One region of the Brassicibacter mesophilus genome, then DNA from elsewhere that is predicted to be linked to it. Evidence: riboswitches for the same ligand, from Rfam matches in the RefSeq annotation. Region 1 holds a riboswitch; each other region holds the start of a gene.

Region 1 (5,639 bases):
GAAAATTTATTTTATCAAATCAAATTAAAAATATGTATAGTATGTTGAATACTTTATATAATAGGACAGATACTAAATTAAAGAACTTTTGAAGGAGTAACCAATGAAAAAAGAAATAGTTTCTGATAGCCAAAGTATAGCAACAATTATTTTTTTCATGATAGGAACATCTTCTATACTAGTAAGAGGTTTAGAAGCTAAAAAAGATGCTTGGATTGCTATTATAATAGCTTTAGTAATAGCTGCAATATTTACATTTATATATGCTTATATTCTAGCCATTTTTCCTGGTAAAGACTTATTTGATATTTGTGAAACTTTATTTGGTAAAGCTATTGGAAAAATCATATGTATATCATTTATTAGTTATATTTTTTTGACAGAGTCACTTGTTTTAAGAAATATGGGAGACTTCATTAAAATAACATCTTTGACAGAAACTCCTCTAATCATACCAATAATTGCTACTGTTATTGTAAGTATTATAATAGTAAAACAAGGAACTGAGGTAATTGGTCGATGGTCACGTTTATTTATCCTTCCAGTTATATTGTTAATGATAATTGCATTAATACTACTAACTAATAAAATGAATGTAAACAATATTTTTCCTATATTAGATAGTGATATTAAGACAATTATGGAAGGCGCCACTTCTACATTTTCATTTCCGTTTGCTGAAATAATAGTATTTACAATGGCTTTTCCTAACTTTAGCAATAAAAAATCCACCTATAAAGTGTATATGATGGGATTGGCTGGCGGTGCTATAGGAGTACTGTTAAATTCAGTAACAAATATCTTTACAATAGGCGAAGGTGCTGCTATGATTGAATTCTATCCAACATACACTGCTATTTCTACATTGAGAATTGGCAATTTTCTACAAAGAATAGAAGTAATTGCTGCACTTGTATTTACCTTGGGAGGATTTATTAAATTAAGCATTTATTTATTAGCTGCTTGTAATGGAATAAGTAAACTGTTTGGGTGTAAGGATTACAGATTTCTAGTAGTACCTATTGGGCTTTTGTTTGCTAATTTAGCCTATCTAGTATTTGATAGTGCAATGTCTTATCTTGAATGGGATACTAAAATATGGAAATATTATGCGTTTACTTATCAAGTAATATTGCCTGTTATGATACTTATTGCTGCAAAATCAAAAAAGAGAAAGACAGAGAAGAACTTAGCTAATTAAAACCCCACGAGTATTCTACTAGTGGGGTTTTAATTCATTTGAAAGATACTTATTAAACATCTTTGTTTTTTAAGAGAAAGGTAAAATACTTAGGTAATATATGAATGAATACTATCCTTCTTAGTATTTACCAAATCCTCCGCCATAGCAGCTACAGAATAAAACAACTAGTAATAAGAAAAAGAATAGTAATTCACTACCTATACCACCATATCCTCCACATTGACCTTCAGCCATGAAAGTACCTCCTTTTAAATTGATTACCTATTTCTAAGGTTAATATATACTATGTTTATGTGCACAATACTGTGATTGTCCTTTCAACATATATTTTTGAAAATTTGACATAATATAAAATTTGCTATAATATTCAGATATATCGAGATTTACTCCGAGTTTTTTTTCCTGTGGATATATTATTTATGGAAGAAAGACCGATAGGGTATAGTTGGAAACGGGTATGCCTCCCATTGTGGAAAGGAGTTAATGCTCATATCGGATTAATATCATAGGTTTATATATTATTGCTTATAATAGTTGTGATATTGTTTTTATGAGTAGAATTTTGAAATAAAGTATCATGCATTCTGCTTACTAATGTATATAGAAAATAACTCTATGGGAATACCTTCCAATAGTCGATTTCTAGATTGATAAAGGGGGTATAAAAAATGAGCAATGGTTTCTTTAAAATCAAAGAACCAGCTAATGAGATTGTAAGGGAGTACGCACCAGATAGTGAAGAAAGAGCTAAGCTTAAAGTAAAACTAATGGAGCTTAAAAACCAAGAGATCGAGATTCCTCTTATTATAGGAGGAAAAGAGGTAAAAACAGGGAATATAGGATATTGTACTATTCCTCATGAGCATAAGCATATACTTGCTAAATACCATATTGCTGGAAAGAAAGAATTGGAGATGGCCATAGCAGCTTCTTTTGAAGCCAAGAAAAATTGGCAGGAAATGTCTTGGGAGCATAGATCCTCAATTTTTCTTAAAGCAGCTGAATTAATATCAGGCCCTTGGAGAGCCACTATGAATGCTGCCACAATGTTAGGTCAAAGTAAAACTGCTTATCAAGCAGAAATTGATTCAGCATGTGAATTAATTGACTTTCTAAGATTTAATGTGTATTTTGCTCAAAGCATATATGAAGACCAACCTATATCGACTAAAGAGATATGGAATAGAATAGACTATAGACCACTTGAAGGGTTTGTACTAGCAATAACTCCATTTAATTTCACTGCTATTGGAGGCAATCTTGCAGTGGCACCTGCTATTCTTGGAAATGTAGTTAATTGGAAGCCAGCGTCAACAGCCGTATATTCTAATTATTTTGTAATGAAGCTTCTTCAAGAAGCTGGGCTGCCAGATGGAGTGATAAATTTCATTCCTAGCAGTGGAAATGATATTGCAAAGTACATGATGGATAGTGAGCACCTTGCAGGTATCCATTTTACGGGCTCAACAAAGGTCTTTAACACAATGTGGAAACAAGTGGCTGATAATCTTGATAAGTATAAAAGCTATCCTAGACTTGTAGGAGAAACAGGAGGTAAAGATTTTATATTTGTACATAAATCCGCTGATATTAATGCTTTGACTACTGCATTGATTCGAGGGGCTTTTGAATATCAGGGGCAAAAATGCTCAGCAGCTTCTAGGGCATATATTCCCAAAAGCATGTGGACAGATTTAAGAGAAAAAATATTAGAAGAAATGAAGACCATAAAAATAGGTAGTGTTGAAGATTTTACTAACTTTATGGGTGCTGTAATCGATAAGAAGGCTTTTAACAATATTAAATCATATATAGAATACGCAGAAGATGCTTCTGATGCTGATATACTCTATGGTGGAAAATGTGATGATTCTATTGGATATTTTATTGAACCGACAATAATTGTAACTAGTAATCCTAAATTTAAAACCATGAGTGAAGAAATATTTGGACCTGTTCTTACTTTATATATTTACGAAGATGAAAAATTTGAAGAAACTTTAGCGATTTGTGATACTACTTCTCAGTATGGATTGACAGGTGCAGTTTTTGCTCAGGATAGAAGTGCAATACTTACAATGGAGCGTCTATTAGGTTATACAGCTGGAAACTTTTATATAAATGATAAACCTACTGGAGCAGTAGTTGGACAACAACCCTTTGGAGGGGCAAGAAGCTCAGGAACAAATGATAAAGCAGGAAGCAAGTTAAATATGATGAGATGGATAAATCCGAGAACTATAAAAGAAACCTTTAATCCTTCAAAGTCATATGGCTACGTTTTTATGCAAGATAAATAGTGTTTGTTCTTATTCAGTATATAAAGACGAAAAGGATCTCAATATTGAGATCCTTTTCGTTTTCTTACATATCAAATAGTACTACTTATTAGTGTTATAATAAGTAAAAGGAGGAAGTCAATTATGGAGTCAGTTCAAAGAAAAAAAATTATTTCATTAGTCCCTTCTATTACTGAGATTATTTACTATTTAGGACTAGAAGAACAGCTTGTAGGTGTTACAGAACACTGTAATTACCCTAGGGAAGCTGTAAATAAAGAGAAAATTGGAACATTTGGCAAACCAGAATTAGAAAAAATACTTACGATTAATCCAGATGTTGTTTTAGCTGATAAATCAGTACACAAAAAGACTATAGATGAACTAATTAAAAACAATATTGAAATTATTGCATTTACCAATTCAAATTTAGAAGAAGTTTTTAATAGTATGTATGAAATAGGAAAAGTTTGTGACAAAGAAGATCAAGTTCAGACGCTTATAGAGTCTCTTAGAAAGAGAGTCGAAAACTTGAATCGAATTCGTATTGATAGGAGACCGCGAGTTTTTAGACTGATGAATACAAATCCTTTTATAACACCAGGAATAGGGTCATTTCAATACGATGCCCTAAGCTCAGCTGGAGCCAAGCTAATGGATTTTAATTCAAATGATTCGTATATTAAGGTTACGTTAGACCAGATAAAAGAGTTTGATCCAGAAATAATATTATTTTGTGGAGTAGAGAGAGGGCAGACGCCGAAGCCAAGATGTAAAGGATGTAATGTAAATAGTCCAATATGTCAAAGAACAGTCGATGACATTTTAGATAATGAGTGGGAAGAGATAACAGCAGTTAAAAAAGGAAGGGTCTTTCCAATCTCTTGTGATACACTATGCAGACCAGGACCTAGGTTGATAGATGGAGTTGAGAAATTGCATAATTTGTACTTCAGATAAAAATCAGTAATCTTTAAAAAATTCCCCACTAGTATGATTGGAAAATTCTCTAATCATACTAGTGGATTGTATATTTATGAAATAACTATTATTTAATATACTCAACATTTTCAAGTGAAGGCTTTGAAATACCAAGCTTATTCAAAGTATCTTCGTTGATATAAATATTTGTTTCATCTGATATTTTTATAGGTATTTCAGATATATCTTTTCCTTTTAATACTTCTACAGCCATTTTACCAGCTTCATAACCTAGGTTATAGTAGTTAATTCCCACAGTAGCTAATGCACCAGCTTCTACAGAACCTTTTTCTGCTGCTATTACAGGAATTTGCGCTTCTAGTGCGTTTTTAGTTATGATAGGCATGGAAGAGACTACTAATTGGTCAGTAGGTACATATAGCACATCTATTTTACTTACAAGGCTTTTTATGGCATTATCAACTTCGTTAGTATTTGAAACTCCAGTTGTAATTATTTCATATCCATTTGCTGCTTTTTTTAGTTCATTTATCTGAACTTCAGAGTTTATTTCACTTGTGTTATAGATTACACCGATTTTCTTAGCACTTGGAACAAGTTTTTCAATTAACTCAAGTTGTTTTTTTACTGGTAAATAGTCTGAAGTTCCAGAAACATTAGTGTCAGGTTTATCTAAAGATTTTGCTATGCCTGTTTCTACAGGGTCAGTTACTGCAGTGATTATAATTGGAATATCTTTTGTAGCATTATATGCTCCTTGTGCAGAACCAGTAGCGATTGCAAAAATTAAATCCTTTTTTTCTGATGCGAATTTTTCACCGATTGTTTGAGCCATAGCAATATCGCCCTGTGCATTTTGATAATTAATATTTAAATTTTCTCCATTTTTATATCCGTTATCTTCTAAAGCCTTAATGAAACCTTCTCTACTTTGATCAAGCGCGACATATTCTACTATCTGACTTATGCCTATGTTAATTACCTTATCATTACTTGTTGTTTTACCACACCCAGTCACCATAACCATAACCATCAATACTCCTGCGAATAACTTTTTCATATAAATCTCTCCTTTTATAATATTTTAATTGAAATAAAAGAAACCACATGGATTCCATGTGGCTATAGAAATAGATATACGAAAACATAAAAGCCACATAGATTATCTATGTGGCTCTCTTTATATTAATATGAAAAACATTTATTAATAGCCA
Region 2 (5,639 bases), on a different contig from region 1:
TCAAAATATACTCTTACAACATTATCTTTCTTATATACTACACCTTTATCTATATCTGACGAAGATATTTCGACACTGTATCCATCGTCTGATTTAAACACATACTTATCAAAAGCAGCCATTCCCACTTCATCGAAGATGTCTTTTAAAGCTACTCCTATCTTATCTCCATAAGTTTTGGATTCAAGTGTTTTTAGAGCTTCATCTACACTTAAAAATCCTGTGTTATCACAACCAAACCATAGTATGTGTTTTACATGCATTCCTTTAGGCATATCTGGGGATAGAAATAGTGGAGCTTCTTCTCCAGTTACTTTGATATATCCGGTTTTAAATACTTCTGTTGTTTCATTTTTTTCTAGTCCATCACTTGATTTTATGTATATTCTGTCAAAGTTTTTACTATTAACAAATTGTTCCATAATTTCAGCACTCTTTACTGCTTTATCTACACTTTCATAGTATGTATAATCATACTGGTTAAGTATTTGTGTAGCTGTATCAAACACTATTAACTTCTGCGTCTCATCCTTTTCTATGTTCTTTATGATTTCAATTTCACTTAGATTTCTAACCCAATACATTGCTCTTTCATCTGGCACTACTATTCTTATAGGCTTGCTCTTTTCGTCTAACGGCTTTCCATCTATTTCGTATGCCAATATAACATCTCTGCTTTTTAAAACCTCACTAGGAACATCTATAGAGTATCCATCTCCTGCAACTAGTCTTATTCCAGCTAGGTCCTTCTGAGACTTATTGTATTTTTGAAGTATGGTTTCAAATAATGCTCCTGTAGCCTTATATTTCTTCTCTTCTCCACTTGAACTTATGGAAATGACATCCTTCGTCACTGGTTCTACGCTTTTTATTTCTTCTATGTTTAATACTATGACCTCATCCTGTAATCCTGATATAGCTATTATTTCAACATCTCCAACTACATCAATAGGTTCATTGCTCTTTGCACATGCCGCAATGGACAAAGCAAGTATTAAAGACATAATTAATATAACTAGCTTTTTCAAGCTTTTTACCCCCTTTTTATTTATTCATCTTCATATAGTTTGCTAATGAAAGGTTCACTCCGTTTACAACTGCTTCACTGCTTATTGTAGCTCCTGTAACGGCTACTATTTCATTTGGTCTTTCCGCTATTATTTTCACTGTCTTAAGCTGCCTATCTGCATTTTTGTTGTTAAATCTGTCCAGAAACCATTCCTCTGTTATATACCCTCCATATGCTTCTGTCTCATTATGACTTAGAATCTGTATATCTGTAACTTCATCTAAATCCATATCTATACTGGTTATCAGCTTAATGGTCCCTTTGTAACCCTTTACTCTAACAATCTGCACTATCTCTTCATTTTCATTTATAGTATTTAAAGCTTTATATACTCTTATAATATCTCTATTCTCATATTGCTTTAGCCTTGATACATTCTCATATTTGTCATCTAAATCATATGAAGAATATAACTGTATATAGCCAAAAAACAAAGATATACATAGTATGCCTGCTACAATTATAATTATCTGTCTCTTGCCTTTGAAAAAAATCACCCCCAAAAAACAAAAATAGCTTCCTCCATAGTAGAAGAAGCATATAATTTCATAAGCATAAAAATACAGAATGTTTATTATAACATCTGTTGAAAAATTTATGTCTTATTACTATCTCCTTTCCACAACGGGAGGCATGAAAGTTTCCAATCACACCCTGCCGGCTTGTTTACCATAGACTTAAGAATCAACAGGTACTTCAAGCTCGGAGACTTGTGTTTTCTTTTATATTATATTGTTTAAAATATTTTGTCAATATTGTAACAAGTTAACTACAAATCCACAATAACTAGTTAATACTACTTTTTACTTTTGACTCTTTTTAATCGAAAGAAATCCTCCCTTTCTTTTTCTTCAAGAACCTCTTGAATAAATTTTATTTGTGTTGTATACTTTGGAATCTGTATTTTTTCTAGTGCGTTAGCTCTCTTTTGCGTTTTTTCAATCTCCATTGCTAGTTTAAATACTGAATTCTCTATCTCTGCAAGTTCATATATAAGATATTTTACTTCAGTAAACTTAGCTATAGCTGTATCTAAAACTGGATTAGTCCTAAAAAAACCATATTGAGGATCAAGTTTTTCTTTCTCATATATCACCTTAGGAATTTCTACACCCATGACACTTTTTAACAAAATATCAAATTCTTCTTCTTTTGGTATTGAAAGTGAAATTTCTTCTACATTATTTACTCCAAGAGTTATATTTACAAATTCTAAAGCCCTATATGCCTCTTTAAATGTAATCGAAACTCTGTCTTGAACCTCTTTAGCTTTGTCTATAAGAGACATCATCTCTTTTATAAGAACAGTCCTTTTTTTATCTAGCAGCTCAAAGCCTTTTTTTGAGAACTCTAATGAGTTCTTAGCTTTTATAAGGTTCGATTTTGTTGGAGCAGCATTTATAGCCATATAAATACTTCCTTTCGCTATTTGTTTATATACTTCTCTATCAGCTTCGGATCAATTCTGTCTAGCTCTTCAACAGGAAGAATAGATAGTATCTCCCATGCTAAGTCTAACGTATCTTCTATATTTCTATTTTCATCGAAATCCTGATTAATGAACTTAGCTTCAAAAACTCTTCCGAACTCCATGTATTTTCTATCAGTTTCAGAAAGATCATCTTCTCCTATGATTTGAGATAGAGCTCTTACCTCCTGTACCTTCGAATATGACGAAAATAACTGATTTGCAACCTCAGGATGATCTTCACGTGTAAATCCTTCTCCTATTCCATCCTTCATCAGTCTAGAAAGAGACGGTAGAATATTTACTGGTGGATATACGTTTTTCTGATAAAGCTCTCTTCCTAAAACAATCTGACCCTCTGTTATATATCCAGTAAGGTCTGGAACTGGATGTGTGATATCATCATTAGGCATAGTTAAAATAGGTAACAGCGTTATAGAGCCATCTGTATCTTTTAACATTCCTGCTCGCTCATATAATGATGCTAGATCAGAGTAAAGATATCCTGGATACCCTTTTCTGCTAGGTACTTCCTCTCTTGCTGAAGAAACCTCTCTTAGTGCCTCACTATAGCTTGTTATGTCTGTCATTATGACTAATACATGCATGTTTTTTTCAAAAGCTAAATACTCAGCAGCAGTTAATGCACATCTAGGAGTTGTTATTCTCTCTGCTATAGGATCATTTGCATAGTTGACATACATTACTACCCTGTTTAGTGCTTCAGACTCATCAAAGCTTTTTTTAAAGAAATCGGCATCATCATGTTTAACTCCAATGGCTGCAAAAACTATGGCAAAGTCATTATCTGCATCAGAGCTTATTTTTGCTTGCCTTACAATCTGAGCTGCTAACTCATTATGAGGTAACCCGTTGCCTGAAAATATAGGTAGTTTTTGTCCTCTAATCAAAGTCATTAGTCCATCTATTGATGATATGCCAGTCTGGATATAGTTTCTAGGATATTTTCTAGCTACAGGATTCATCGGTCTTCCATTTATATTATAGGTCTTTTCGCTGTAAATCTCTCCACCATTATCTATTGGATGTCCAATACCATTGAAGACTCTACCTAAAATCTCCTTTGAAAGAGGTATTTTAAAAGGCTGTCCGGTAAAGCTCACTGTAGTATTTTTAGTTGACATTCCTGCTGTTGATTCAAAGACTTGAACGATTACCTTATCTTCTTCAATTTTAATTACTCTTCCCATTCTACTTTTATGACCTTCAACTTTTATCTCAATAATCTCTCCATAAACAGCATTTTGTATGTCTGATAGCTCTATTAAAGGCCCTTCTATCCTATCGAGTGCCATATATTCCTTCTTCATACCACCACATCCCTATTCGTTAGAGTATTTAGCCTCAAGTTTATCATAAAACTCATCTATCTTATTTCTTAAGTCATTTATTCCTTCTAGATTATCGTTAGGAATACTATATTTCATCTTGATTACATCATTAAATATTTCATCATCCTTTACTTGAGAAATTGGAGCTCCTTTTTTTACTAATGCATAGCTTCTATCATAAAGATAGCTTATCAGCTTTAACATCTCATATTGCTTTTTAAGTGGAACATATGTATCTTCCTTATGAAATGCGTTTTGCTGCAAAAAACCTATTCTCAAGACCTTAGATATCTCAAGAATAACTCTCTGATCATCCGGCAAGACATCTTCTCCTACAAGTAACACTATCTCTTGAAGCTTATTTTCTTCATGCAGTATTTCTAACATTTTGGCTCTTAACTTCATCATATCTTCAGCTACATTTTCCTCATACCATGCTTTCAAGGTCTTAACATAACCACTGTAGCTTGTTAACCAGTTTATAGCAGGAAAATGCCTTGCATGCGCAAGCTCTCTGTCTAGTCCTAGAAATACATTGACAAACCTTTTTGTATTTTCAGTTACAGGCTCTGAGAAGTCTCCACCTGCAGGTGACACTGCTCCTATGATAGTAACTGAACCGTCTTTGTTATTTAATGTATTTACATAACCCGCTCTTTCGTAGAATTCTGCAAGTCTAGATGGCAAATATGCTGGATACCCTTCCTCTGCAGGCATCTCTTCAAGTCTTCCAGAAATTTCTCGTAGAGCCTCGGCCCATCTTGATGTTGAATCTGCCATTATAGCCACATGATAACCCATATCTCTAAAATATTCGGCCATAGTTATTCCTGTATATATACTTGCTTCTCTGGCTGCAACAGGCATATTTGAAGTATTAGCTATTAAAATCGTTCTCTCCATTATTGGTTTCCCTGTTTTAGGGTCTATAAGTTCTGGAAAATCCTCTAGTACTTCAGTCATTTCATTTCCACGCTCACCACAGCCTACATAGACAATTATGTCTGCATCTGACCACTTAGCCAACTGATGTTGTGTCATAGTTTTTCCAGTTCCAAAGCCTCCTGGTATAGCTGCCGTACCACCTTTTGCTATCGGAAAAAACATGTCTAGTACCCTCTGACCAGTTATTAGAGGTCTATGAATAGTCATTCTTTCTTTTACAGGTCTTGCATCTCTTACAGGCCATTCTTGGTACATTTTTAAATTATGTTCATTATTTTTATCATCTTTTAATACTACAAGTACTTCTTCTATATTGTATTTACCACTTTTTTTAGCATTTACTACAGTCCCATTAATATTAGGAGGAACCATTATTTTGTGAATAATAAGTGAGGTTTCCTGTACCTCAGCAAATATCTGCCCTCCGCTTAGTTGTTCTCCTTCATTTACAAGCATATTAACTTCCCATTCTTTATCAATATCCAGAGATATAAGACCTATCCCTTCAGGAATGAATCCTTTAGACATATCGTTTATAGTTTTTAGTGGTCTTTCTATACCATCAAACATATTGCCCAGCATCCCTGGTCCGAGCTTCAGAGATAAAGGTCTTCCTGTGGATATAATCTTTTGATTTGTATTAAGCCCTTCAGTTTCCTCATATACTTGTACTGTTCCTATATCACCGTTAATAGTGATAACTTCTCCTATTAGTTTTTTATCTCCTACCATGACCATTTCTCTCATTTTAAAGCCTGCCATTTTCTTCCCCTGAATAACTGGACCATTAATCATTGTAACTATA
Region 3 (5,639 bases), on a different contig from region 1:
GGGAAAAGCTTATTATTTTTAATTGTAATACTTTTTGGTTATGCAGCAGGAATATTGAACAAAATATTCTATAGCTTTGATAATGTAATATATTTATATATGCTTAATATGGGAATGGTTACAATAGACATGTTGTTATATATAAGAAATCAAAAGCTAAGTATGACTTCAAATACTGAAAACTGAAAGCAATAATACATATTATAAGAGCAATTAAGTACAATAATGTGAAGGATATATAAGAATATATTGGAGGTATTATAATGGATGTACAACTTAAGTCATACAAAAAGGACTTTGATTACTCATACTCTCTGGGAGTATTCCCAACACTAGAGCTTCTTAACTTTCAAGCACATAAAGTTATAAAAGTAGTTATTAGCCAAAACGGTATGGAGAACCAAGGCGTCATAAAAATATTAGATATATGTAAAAAGAAAAATATAGAAATTCAGATAAATGATAAAGCAATAAATAGAATAAGCAAGAAGGAAAACTGCTATGCAATAGGAGTATTCAAAAAGTATGATATTAAACTAAGTGAATTTAATAATCATGTAGTTCTAGTAAATCCTAGTGATATGGGTAACTTAGGTACAATAATAAGAACAATAATGGGCTTTGGCATAAGGGAACTAGCTATTGTAAGACCAGCAGTAGATATATATGATCCTAAAGTAATCAGATCATCTATGGGAGCTGTTTTTAAACTTTCATTTCAGTATTTTGATAGTTTTAATGATTATATGAACTTATTTAATCATGATATATACACATTTATGCTTAATGCCAAAGAGTCTTTGCCTACTGTAAAACCAAATGAACTTACACCATTTTCTCTAGTGTTTGGGAATGAAGGAAGCGGATTAAGTGATGATTTTTTAGACATAGGAACAAGTGTCATTATACCTCATAACAATGAAATAGATTCATTGAATCTATCTCTAGCAGTAGGTATAGCATCGTACGAGTTTACTAAAAATACAATAAGATAGAATCAAAAAGAGAGACAAATAGTTGCCTCTCTTTTTTAATATAAATAATATTTTATTCTTCTATCACTCTAATAGCTCCTCTAAATCTTCGTTTCCAGTGACGTTCAAGCTTGCTTACTAATAAACCTCTTTTAGGAGACATATGAACAAATTCTCCTTCGTTTATCATTATACCAGTGTGAGTAATAACATCATGATTTATGACAAAATAAACCAAATCCAGTGGCTGAAGAGATTCTAGACTCACTTCTTTACGATTTAAGCTTTTAATGCCTCTTATGTATCTTTCAGGGTCAGCTTTGTACCAATCTTTCTCAACTAGTTTACCATCATCACTAGGTATATCTACCCCGAATTCCTTATAAAAAAGTATCACAAATCCTAGGCAATCAATACCTTCCTCTAAAGTACGACCATTGTGGACAAATCTAGCATGTCTAAATCTCCTTATAAGCTGTTGTATTTTATTTTGAATATTATCATTCATAAAAAAATATCCCTCCATATAAAGTAAAATAAAAACAAAGATTTATTTATACTATAATATGATTTAAAACAGAAAAGGTGAGGAAAATCATATGATACTATTTGGAAATTCTATAGAATAAAGGAAATGTATAGAAAAAAATTATTGTTAAAAATTCTTCAATTTTAATATAATCATATTGGAATAATTAGAACTGGAGGGAGATAAATGAAGAACAACAAATGGTTAATTGTTGGTTCAGGAGCATTAGTGGGTGTTTTAGCAGCATTATTAGTTAAGTTTGGAAACCCTGTTAACATGGGTGTTTGTGTAGCTTGTTTCTATAGGGATATTGCAGGAGCATTAGGGTTACACAGAGCTGCAGTAGTGCAATACATTCGTCCTGAGATCCCAGGATTTATTTTAGGTGCTTTTATTATTGCAAAATTTAAGGGCGAATTTAAAGCAAGAGGAGGTTCATCTCCTATTTTAAGATTTATATTAGGATTTTTCTTGATGATTGGAGCATTAGTATTTTTAGGATGTCCACTAAGAATGATATTAAGGCTCGCAAATGGCGATTTGAATGCATTAGTAGGAGTAGTTGGATACATAGCAGGTATTTTGATAGCTATACAATTCCTAAAGAGAGGATTTACTTTGGGTAGAAGTGTAAAGCAAACACAAGCAGCTGGATATACGATGCCAACTATAGCTATTGTACTATTAGTGCTACTAATAGTAGGACCTAGCTTTATTCTATTTAGCCAAGAGGGACCTGGCTCAATGGCAGCTCCTATAGCGATATCATTAATAGCTGGTTTATTAGTTGGTGGGGTACTTCAAAGAACTAGACTATGTACAGCTGGTGGATTTAGAGATGCATTTTTAATAAAAGATTTCCATTTTTTATGGGGACTAATAGGTATTTTTGTTTTTGCACTATTGGGTAATTTGATCTTTAACTTTGAAACCTTCAAAATAGGCTTTGAAGGCCAACCTATAGCTCATGCAGATCATGTTTGGAACTTTTTAGGTATGGCATTAGTTGGATTAACTGCAGTATTATTAGGAGGATGTCCTCTTAGACAAACAATACTAGCTGGAGAAGGCGATACAGATGCAGCAGTTACTATATTAGGACTTATAGTTGGAGCTGCGTTTGCACATAACTTTGGATTAGCAGCAAGTCCAAAAGGAGTGCCTGCAAATGGTAAAATTGCTGTAATAATAGGGTTCATTGCTGTTATTGCTATAGCAGTATCTGTTATTTCAAGTGTAAATAAAAACAGAAAAGTACTTATTCAAAAAGAGGGAGGTCAAGCTAATGTCTAATATAGTTGATGCTAGAGGAAGATCTTGTCCCGAACCAGTTATTATGACTAAAAGAGCTATGGAAGAAAATAATTCAGATGTATTAGAAGTGCTAGTTGATGCAATGGTTGCAGTTGAGAATATAAAAAGATATGCAACTGGCCAAGGATTAAAGGTTGATGTAAAAGAAAATGAAGATGATTTTTGTTTAACTATTAGAAAATAGGTGAGATAATTGAATCAGTACTATTGTATAGTGACATTTCATACAACAAATCATGCATTAAACTTTGAAAAAGAATTAAAGCAGCAAAATATAAACGTAAAATTAATGCCTGTTCCAAGACAAGTTAGCTCAAGTTGTGGAACAGCAGCAGAATTTCCATGTGAAATGCAAGATGATATTTTAGATATCTGTAATAAATTTCATATAGAAATCGACGAAGTTCATAAGATAGAAAATAAAAAGAATAACACTTGGTTTTCAAAGTTTCTTAAATCCAAGGAATAATAATAGCTTTGTTGACATACTGAATTAGTGTATAATATAATCAAGTTAAAAATATGCTCCGAGTCTGTAACACCTAATGTATTGTACTATGGAAACAGACCGATAGGGTATTGTTAGAAATGATGATGCCTCCCTAAGTGGAAAGGAGAAATAGCTTGATTATATAAAACTTGCTTATTATTATGCTACTATAAATCATACTGCTCTTTCCGCTGAAGAAAGAGCAGTTTTATTTTTAAAAATGGAGGTAGATGATTTGAAAAAAAGAAACTTATTTTTAATTATTTTTCTATTAGTGATTAGCTTGACAGCCTGTTCTCAAAGCTCAGCAGGAAACGGAAATAAAGGTGAAGGTAGAGAAATTGAGGATTATACTGTGAAAGTAATGTTAAACGAAAAGCTCATGAAGAGTTATACAATAGAAGATATAAATGCGATGGATAAAAAAACTATGGAAGCAGAAGGAAAGACAGAAGAAGGACCATCAGTGTTAGATGTTCTTAAAGATTCAGGGATAAATGACTTTTCAAATATAACATTTGTAGGAGCATGGAGGACAGAGGCAGATTTATCTAGAGAGCAAGTAGATGAAGAAACTTTACTTGATATTACAAATCATGGCACTGTTAAGCTAGCTACACACGCGATTTCTAAAAAAGATTGGGTTAAAGATATAATCAAGATTGTTGTAGAGGAGTGATAATGTGTTGATTTACATAGCAATTGATGATACAGATAACCTTAATACAAGAGGAACAGGATATAGAGCTCGTATGTTAGCAAAAGAGCTTAGTGACAATAATTGGGGGGAGATAACTGGGATTACTAGGCATCAGCTTTTTGTTTCCAAAGACATACCGTATACTTCTCACAATAGTTCCCTTTGCATAGGCTTGTATAATGAATACTGTGACATGGACGAGCTAATAAAGCTTTGCAGTGAATTTTTAATAAGAGAGTGTGCAGAAGGTTCTGATCCAGGACTTTGTATATCAGAAAGTATAGAAATTACTGATGAAATAATAGCATTTGGAAATAGTGCAAAATGTGAAGTACTGAAACAGCAAAAAGCTGCTTATCTAGCAGAAAAATTTGATATCCATCTATCAGGTCATGGAGGTACAAATGACGGTATAATCGGCGCACTTGCAGCTGTAGGGTTAAGAAAATCAGGTAATGATGGAAGATTTGTATGGCTAAAAGGTATTAGAGACATGGAAGGAGTCTATTCAGCTAGAGAAATATTAGAAAAGAGTGGTGTTGAACGTATTGTGACAGAAGATGGGCTTTCACCAGAGATGGATGATATGGTTGATGTAGGAGACTGGTTCAGACCTGTTATGTTAAAGGGCGTACCTACACTGTTAGTATCAAAAGTCTCAGATACTAAAGGGGAGTGGAGAATTCTTGAAAGAAGTAGGATTAAAGAGAGATATTAAGTATTTATGGGGATTATCACTTAAAGAGACAATAGCAGTTACATTTTGTGGAGCTCTTATTGCAATTTCAAAGTTAATAATAAAGATACCATTAAATATCCCAGGGCACTCAGGTGCGATATGGATGGCAATACTCATGTTTTGCTGCTTAAGATATAACAAGGGCATGTCAGGAATATTAGCAGGGACAATAGCAGGAATATTAGCAGTAATGTTTGGATTAGGAAAAGAAGGTCCTTTTGTATTTTTTAAGTATTTTCTTCCTGGTGTAACTGTTGATTTGATATTTTGCTTTGTATCACATAAGTCTAGAAAGCTGTTATTAGTAGGTGTAGTTGCTGCTTTTGCACACTGGACAAAGTTATTAGTAAACTATATATTAGGAATAATATTTGATTTACCTAGAGGTTTTCTATTATTAGGAATTAAGATAGCAACAGTTAATCATCTGGTGTTTGGCTTTATTGGTGGAGTTATAGCTTATTTTATTTATGAAAGAATTAAATTACATGATAGAACTAACAGTCAGTAGCATTTACAGTAGCTAGAATATGTTACTGGCTTCTTCTTTTTTTGTTATTTTTATATGACATAAATAAGCCTGCTAATATTGAACCAATTATATTAAATATAATGTCTAGATCAGTATCTATTAATCCATGTTGATTATTACTGTTAAATAGCTCATCTAAAGTAAACTCTATAACTTCAAAAAATACTCCTCCAGATATACCTAGTGAAGCAACAATGATGAATATCAATCCCCTTGAATTTGCTTTAAAATTAAATAATGAACATAATATTGAATAGTAAAATAAAGAAAAGGAAAAAGAACCTAATAAATGTAGTAAATTATCAAACCAATAAGATGTTATATATAAATTGAAAAGCTGACCACCAGCAAGGTGAAATAT
Region 4 (5,639 bases), on a different contig from region 1:
GGGAATAATAACAGCAAGTGATAAAGGCTCAAAGGGTGAAAGAGAAGATTTGAGTGGAAAAGTCATAGCAGAAATTGTTCAGAATAAAGGCTATAAGGTAGAAAAATATATTATACTGCCTGATGAACAAGATTTACTTTTAAATGAAATGAAATATATGTCTGATGTGTTAAATGTAGATATGATATTGACAACAGGTGGAACTGGATTTAGCGAAAGAGATGTTACTCCTGAAGCAACGTTAAAGGCTGTAGACAAACTTACTCCTGGCATATCTGAGGCAATAAGATACTATAGCTTGCAGATTACACCTAGAGCTATGTTATCAAGAGCAGTTTCAGGAATAAGAAATAAGACTCTTATAATAAATCTTCCTGGAAGTCCAAAAGCAGTAACTGAATCCTTAGAATATATTATTGATAGCATTCATCATGGCCTAGAGATTCTTACGGGAAAGGCAAGTGAGTGCGCTAGATAGGGGATGCTTATGAAAAAGTTTGGGACAGCTGTTATATTAGCAGGTGGCGAAAGCAGAAGAATGGGATTTGATAAACAGCTGATCAAAATAAACGAGAGAAGATTGATGGATAGTCTAATAAATAAATTGAAGCATGAATTTGACCAAATAATAATAGTGACCAATAAGCCTGAATATTATATAGGTCTTAGTGATATGATTGTAAGCGATATAATAAAGGGTATGGGTCCTTTAAGTGGGATTCATGTAGGGCTTAAAAATGCGTCTAGTCAGCTTGTATACTTTATAGCATGTGACATGCCAAATATAAACTTAGAGTATATTCGTCATGTTAAAGAGAAGTTGAAGTATACTGATTATAAGGCTTGTGTAACTAGATTTGGGGAATGGATAGAGCCGTTTAATTCATTTTATTCAAAGGATATAATCAGGAATATAGAATACTATCTAATGGAAAATAGAAAATCGATTTTCAAGCTGCTGGAAAGATTAGAAGTGTATTATATACCAGAATGGGAAGCAAGAAATTTTAGTCCAAACTGGGATATGTTTCTAAACCTAAACACAAAGGAAGACTTAAACTATTATTTACAAAATATACCTAATATTTATTGAGGATAATGCTATGAATGATATAAAGAATTATGATATATTAAGGTTGAAAAAAGATGAGTATTCATATGAAGAGGATATAGTAGTTGTCGAGCACCCTTTCACTATCTATTTAAATGACAAAGAACTAATAACTCTTTTATGTAGTCCAAAATCACTTGAATACTTAGCCGTGGGTTTTTTAAATTCAGAAGGTTTTCTAAGTTCTTATGATGATATAGAGAACATTAGGATAGATACTGAGAAAGGGATGGCATACGTATATACTAAGAATAAGAGCCTGTTGTCTGAAAAGCTTCACGGCAAAAGAACTATCACAACCGGATGTGGCAAGGGAACAATATTCTATAATGTAATGGATTCATTTAAAACTAAAAAAATCAATAATAGTATTCCTGTAGATATAGAGAATATCAAACGGCTTGTAAAAGAATTTAATAAAAAATCCGAGCTTTTTCTAAATACTGGAGGAGTCCACAGTTGTGCTTTATGCAATAAAGATGAAATGATAGCTTTCGAAGAGGATATTGGTAGGCACAATGCACTAGACAAAATTTTGGGGAAAGCGCTGATAGATCAACTTGATCTGAGTGATAAAATAGTTTTATCAAGTGGAAGGATATCATCAGAAATTTTGATCAAGATAGGAAAAAGGCAGGTTCCAATAATAGTTTCTAGATCTGCACCTACAAGTCTAGCTGTTGATATAGCTAAAGAGTTAAATATAACACTAATAGGTTTTGTAAGAGGAGAAAAAATGAATATCTATACAAATTTTCCGAGCTTTAGCTTCTAAGGTATTATACTATGAAGCCTTAGCCGATGGGTATCGTGAGAAATTGTGATACCTCCCGTAATTGGAAAGGAAGAAATATTCGAAATAAATTATTATATGTTTTATCTGATATTGCTTAAAAATTAAGCTGGATACTAGCATATATATTTTTTTGATAAGAAAACAGTCCTTTCTGGACTGTTTTTTTTGTATACATTTTTATTATAATGTTAATCTAAAGGAGAGTGATTTTTTGAAAAAGCATTTAGCAATTGCATTAAGTTTATTATTGATCGTACTGTCTTTAGCTGGATGTGCTAACAATACACAACAAGAACCGCAACAGCTACAACAGCAGGAAAAAACTACAGGAAGCATTATTTTATCTACAACAACAAGTACAAATGACAGTGGGTTATTAGATTACTTACTGCCAAAGTTTACAGAGAAAACAGGAATAGAAGTAAAGGTTGTTGCAGTTGGAACAGGTAAAGCATTACAAATGGGAAAAGATGGAGATGCAGATATATTGCTAGTTCATGCAAAGGCTTCTGAAGAAGAGTTTGTCAAGGAAGGTCATGGTACTGAAAGAAAAGATGTTATGTACAATGATTTTGTACTTGTTGGACCAAAAGACGATCCAATAAAGCTTAAAGAAAACTATCCTAATGATACATTAGAAGCGTTTAAATCAATATCACAAGCTCAAGGTAAGTTTGTTTCAAGAGGAGATGATTCTGGAACGCATAAAAAAGAGCTGGCAATATGGAAAGAAGCAGGAATTGAGCCATCAGGCCAATGGTATATATCAGCAGGAAGTGGAATGGCTGATGTATTAAAAATTGCAAGTGAAAAAGCAGCATATACTATGACAGACAGGGCTACATATTTAAGTCTTAGAGATACACTTGACTTAGATATAGTTGTAGAAAATGATAACAGATTATTTAATCAATATGGTATAATACCGGTAAATCCAGATAAAAATGATAAAATCAATGCAGAAGGTGCTAAAGTATTCATGGATTGGATGTTATCTGAAGAAGGACAAAGTTTAATTGGGGAATATGGCAAGGAAAAGTATGGTATGCCTCTTTTTATACCTAACGCTAAATAGTAGATTGCTCATTTGATATATTGTAAAATAGTAAAGATTTTGGGTTTTGTTTTGCTCAAAATCTTTACTATATATAATCTTTTTTTGTATAACTGTAATAGTTAGCTAGTATCAAAATAGATTTTTATATTGAACTTGATTATTTAAAAAGGGGATAAAATATGGATTATATAGCTCAGGGAGTAAAAGAAGCAATAAAACTGTTAGTAACCTTTGATAAGGAAGTATATAAGATTATATTATTATCTCTTTTTGTGTCATCAGTTTCAACACTAATATCATCAATTATTTCTATACCGACAGGAGTGTATCTTGGCATAAAAAATTTTAAGGGCAAGAGGATGTTTTCCAGATTTCTATATACTTCTATGAGCATTCCTTCGGTAATAGTTGGTCTTGTTGTGGCTATCATATTGTCAAGAAGAGGGCCATTAGGCTTTCTTGATCTTTTGTATACTCCGTCAGCTATGATAATTGCTCAAACAATTTTAATTATGCCATTAATACTAGGGTTAACGTATAATCTTGCTAAAAACAGGGGAAGTGAAATTGGAAAAATAGGTACAACATTAGGTGCAACTAAAATTGATATAATAATACTTATTATGAGAGAATTAAAAATTGATATTTTTATGAATGTGGTTACAGCATTCTCAAGAGCGATTTCCGAGGTTGGAGCAGTTATGATAGTTGGAGGAAACATAAAGGGACATACAAGAGTTATAACAACATCTATTGCTATGTCTAATTCAATGGGCGACTACCCTAAGGCAATAGCATTAGGGATTGTTCTATTAATAATATCATTTTTAGTAAATAGCTTAATCTACTCATATAACGGGGAGGATTAGCATGAACATTTCATTATATAGTATAAAAAAATATTATGGTGATAAGGTAGCACTAGATATTGATAATCTAAGCATTAGACAAGGAATAATCACAGGTATAATTGGACCTAATGGGTCAGGGAAAAGTACGTTGTTAAGAATATTGTCTGGTTTAGATAAAGAATTTTCAGGAGATATAAAGTATAATGGGGATATACTTTGCAGTGATATATACAATAAGATGACACTAGTTACTCAAAAGCCTTATTTGTTTAAAAGAAGTGTATATGAAAACATTGTATATCCACTTAAGGTGAGAAAGATAAATAAAGATAGAATTAAAGCACTGGCTGATGATACTTTAAAAAGCTTAGATATAAATGACCTAAGAAGCAAAAAAGCACATTTATTATCAGGAGGAGAGTCTCAAAAGGTATCACTTGCTAGGGCCTTGATATTTGAACCACAGCTACTGTTTTTAGATGAGCCGACATCGAATATTGATCCTGAATCAATAAAAACCATGGAAAGAGAAATTATAAAATTTAATAAAGAAAAGAAATCTACTGTAGTTATTGTCACACATAATTTAGAACAAGCAAAGCGTCTTTGTGATGAAATCATATATATGGAAAATGGAAAGGTAGGTACAAATAATGGACTTTTTTAAAGTTGTTTCAGTAGAAGAAGGAAGAAAAAAACTGTTAGATGTCTTTAGAGATTTCAAGTTAAGTATTGAAGAAATCAGCATTTTAGATTCTACAGATAGAATACTTGCTGAAAATATTATATCAAATATAAATGTTCCAGAATTTAACCGTTCAACTGTTGATGGATATGCAATAAAAAGCTCTGATAGTCATGGAGCTAGTGAAGCGATGCCTAGCTTATTGTCCTTGACAGGTGAAGCTAAAATGGGACAGCATACAAATATTACAATAGAAACGGGAGAAACTGTGTATGTTCCAACAGGCGGAATGCTACCAAAAGGCTCTGATGCTGTGATTATGATAGAGCATGCCGAAAAATTAGACGAGTCTAGCCTAATGATATATAAACCTTTGTCTTCAGGTGAAAACGTAATCCTAACAGGAGATGATATAAAAAAGGGAGAATTTGTTATAGAAAAAGGGAAAAGATTGAATGCTCAGGATATTGGTGCACTTGCAGCCATAGGCATTTCTAAAGTGAAAGTCTATCAGAAACCTAGGTTTTATATAATTTCCACAGGAGATGAGATAGTAGATATCGAACAAGAACTAGAAGATGGAAAGATAAGAGATATAAATGGCTATGCGTTATATTCTCTTGTTAATAAAATTGGCGGTGAAGTTAAAGGGAAAAGTATAGTAAAAGATGATTTTAATCTTCTAAGAAGTGAGGTTGATAATGCTCTAAACATATCAGATATAGTACTTATATCAGGAGGGAGCTCAGTAGGCACAAGAGATTTTACACATGATGTAATAAATTCTTTTGAAGGAAAAGGTGTATTTATTCATGGTGTTTCTATAAAACCAGGCAAACCTACATTAATAGGAGAAGCTAGTGGTAAAGCTATATTTGGGTTACCTGGTCATCCCGTATCTTCAATAATTGTTTTCAAAGCATTTGTAGAATACTTTATTAAGGGTATTTTTGATATAAAGGATACTGTTTTAAAAACAAAAGCTATATTAAATTTTAATTTACATTCATCTCCTGGCAAAGAAACCTATCAGATGGTTAGACTAGAAGAAAGAGATAATAAGATATATGCCGAGCCAGTCTTCGGAAAATCGGGAATGATAACATTGTTATCGAAATCTAATGGATATATAATAATAA

The links. A riboswitch is a leader RNA that binds a small molecule or an ion and turns the genes downstream of it on or off. The one in region 1 is predicted to bind molybdenum cofactor.
Region 2: it holds a riboswitch for molybdenum cofactor, as region 1 does, so the genes downstream of both, HNR33_RS10595 (RnfABCDGE type electron transport complex subunit G) here and pruA (L-glutamate gamma-semialdehyde dehydrogenase) in region 1, are expected to answer to the same signal.
Region 3: it holds a riboswitch for molybdenum cofactor, as region 1 does, so the genes downstream of both, HNR33_RS09510 (hypothetical protein) here and pruA (L-glutamate gamma-semialdehyde dehydrogenase) in region 1, are expected to answer to the same signal.
Region 4: it holds a riboswitch for molybdenum cofactor, as region 1 does, so the genes downstream of both, HNR33_RS21010 (ABC transporter substrate-binding protein) here and pruA (L-glutamate gamma-semialdehyde dehydrogenase) in region 1, are expected to answer to the same signal.

Annotation. Positions count from the first base shown of each region.
Region 1 is NZ_JBNPXI010000003.1:43,113-48,751, forward strand. Features, by position in the region: gene HNR33_RS05125 (GerAB/ArcD/ProY family transporter) at 104-1,201, shown strand; molybdenum cofactor riboswitch at 1,579-1,700, shown strand; gene pruA (L-glutamate gamma-semialdehyde dehydrogenase) at 1,873-3,504, shown strand; gene HNR33_RS05135 (ABC transporter substrate-binding protein) at 3,628-4,443, shown strand; gene HNR33_RS05140 (ABC transporter substrate-binding protein) at 4,532-5,485, opposite strand.
Region 2 is NZ_JBNPXI010000008.1:71,532-77,170, forward strand. Features, by position in the region: gene HNR33_RS10590 (molybdopterin-dependent oxidoreductase) at 1-1,028, opposite strand, end outside; gene HNR33_RS10595 (RnfABCDGE type electron transport complex subunit G) at 1,045-1,566, opposite strand; molybdenum cofactor riboswitch at 1,666-1,789, opposite strand; gene HNR33_RS10600 (V-type ATP synthase subunit D) at 1,866-2,477, opposite strand; gene HNR33_RS10605 (V-type ATP synthase subunit B) at 2,495-3,868, opposite strand; gene HNR33_RS10610 (V-type ATP synthase subunit A) at 3,881-5,639, opposite strand, start outside.
Region 3 is NZ_JBNPXI010000007.1:36,125-41,763, reverse strand. Features, by position in the region: gene HNR33_RS09540 (hypothetical protein) at 1-186, shown strand, start outside; gene HNR33_RS09535 (TrmH family RNA methyltransferase) at 264-995, shown strand; gene HNR33_RS09530 (C40 family peptidase) at 1,048-1,482, opposite strand; gene yedE (YedE family putative selenium transporter) at 1,690-2,796, shown strand; gene HNR33_RS09520 (sulfurtransferase TusA family protein) at 2,789-3,001, shown strand; gene HNR33_RS09515 (putative Se/S carrier protein) at 3,011-3,286, shown strand; molybdenum cofactor riboswitch at 3,331-3,450, shown strand; gene HNR33_RS09510 (hypothetical protein) at 3,543-3,986, shown strand; gene HNR33_RS09505 (hypothetical protein) at 3,991-4,725, shown strand; gene HNR33_RS09500 (hypothetical protein) at 4,694-5,257, shown strand; gene HNR33_RS09495 (DUF2238 domain-containing protein) at 5,280-5,639, opposite strand, start outside.
Region 4 is NZ_JBNPXI010000033.1:15,811-21,449, reverse strand. Features, by position in the region: gene HNR33_RS21025 (MogA/MoaB family molybdenum cofactor biosynthesis protein) at 1-478, shown strand, start outside; gene mobA (molybdenum cofactor guanylyltransferase) at 488-1,093, shown strand; gene fdhD (formate dehydrogenase accessory sulfurtransferase FdhD) at 1,104-1,886, shown strand; molybdenum cofactor riboswitch at 1,855-1,974, shown strand; gene HNR33_RS21010 (ABC transporter substrate-binding protein) at 2,119-2,982, shown strand; gene HNR33_RS21005 (ABC transporter permease) at 3,144-3,833, shown strand; gene HNR33_RS21000 (ABC transporter ATP-binding protein) at 3,835-4,482, shown strand; gene HNR33_RS20995 (molybdopterin molybdotransferase MoeA) at 4,469-5,639, shown strand, end outside.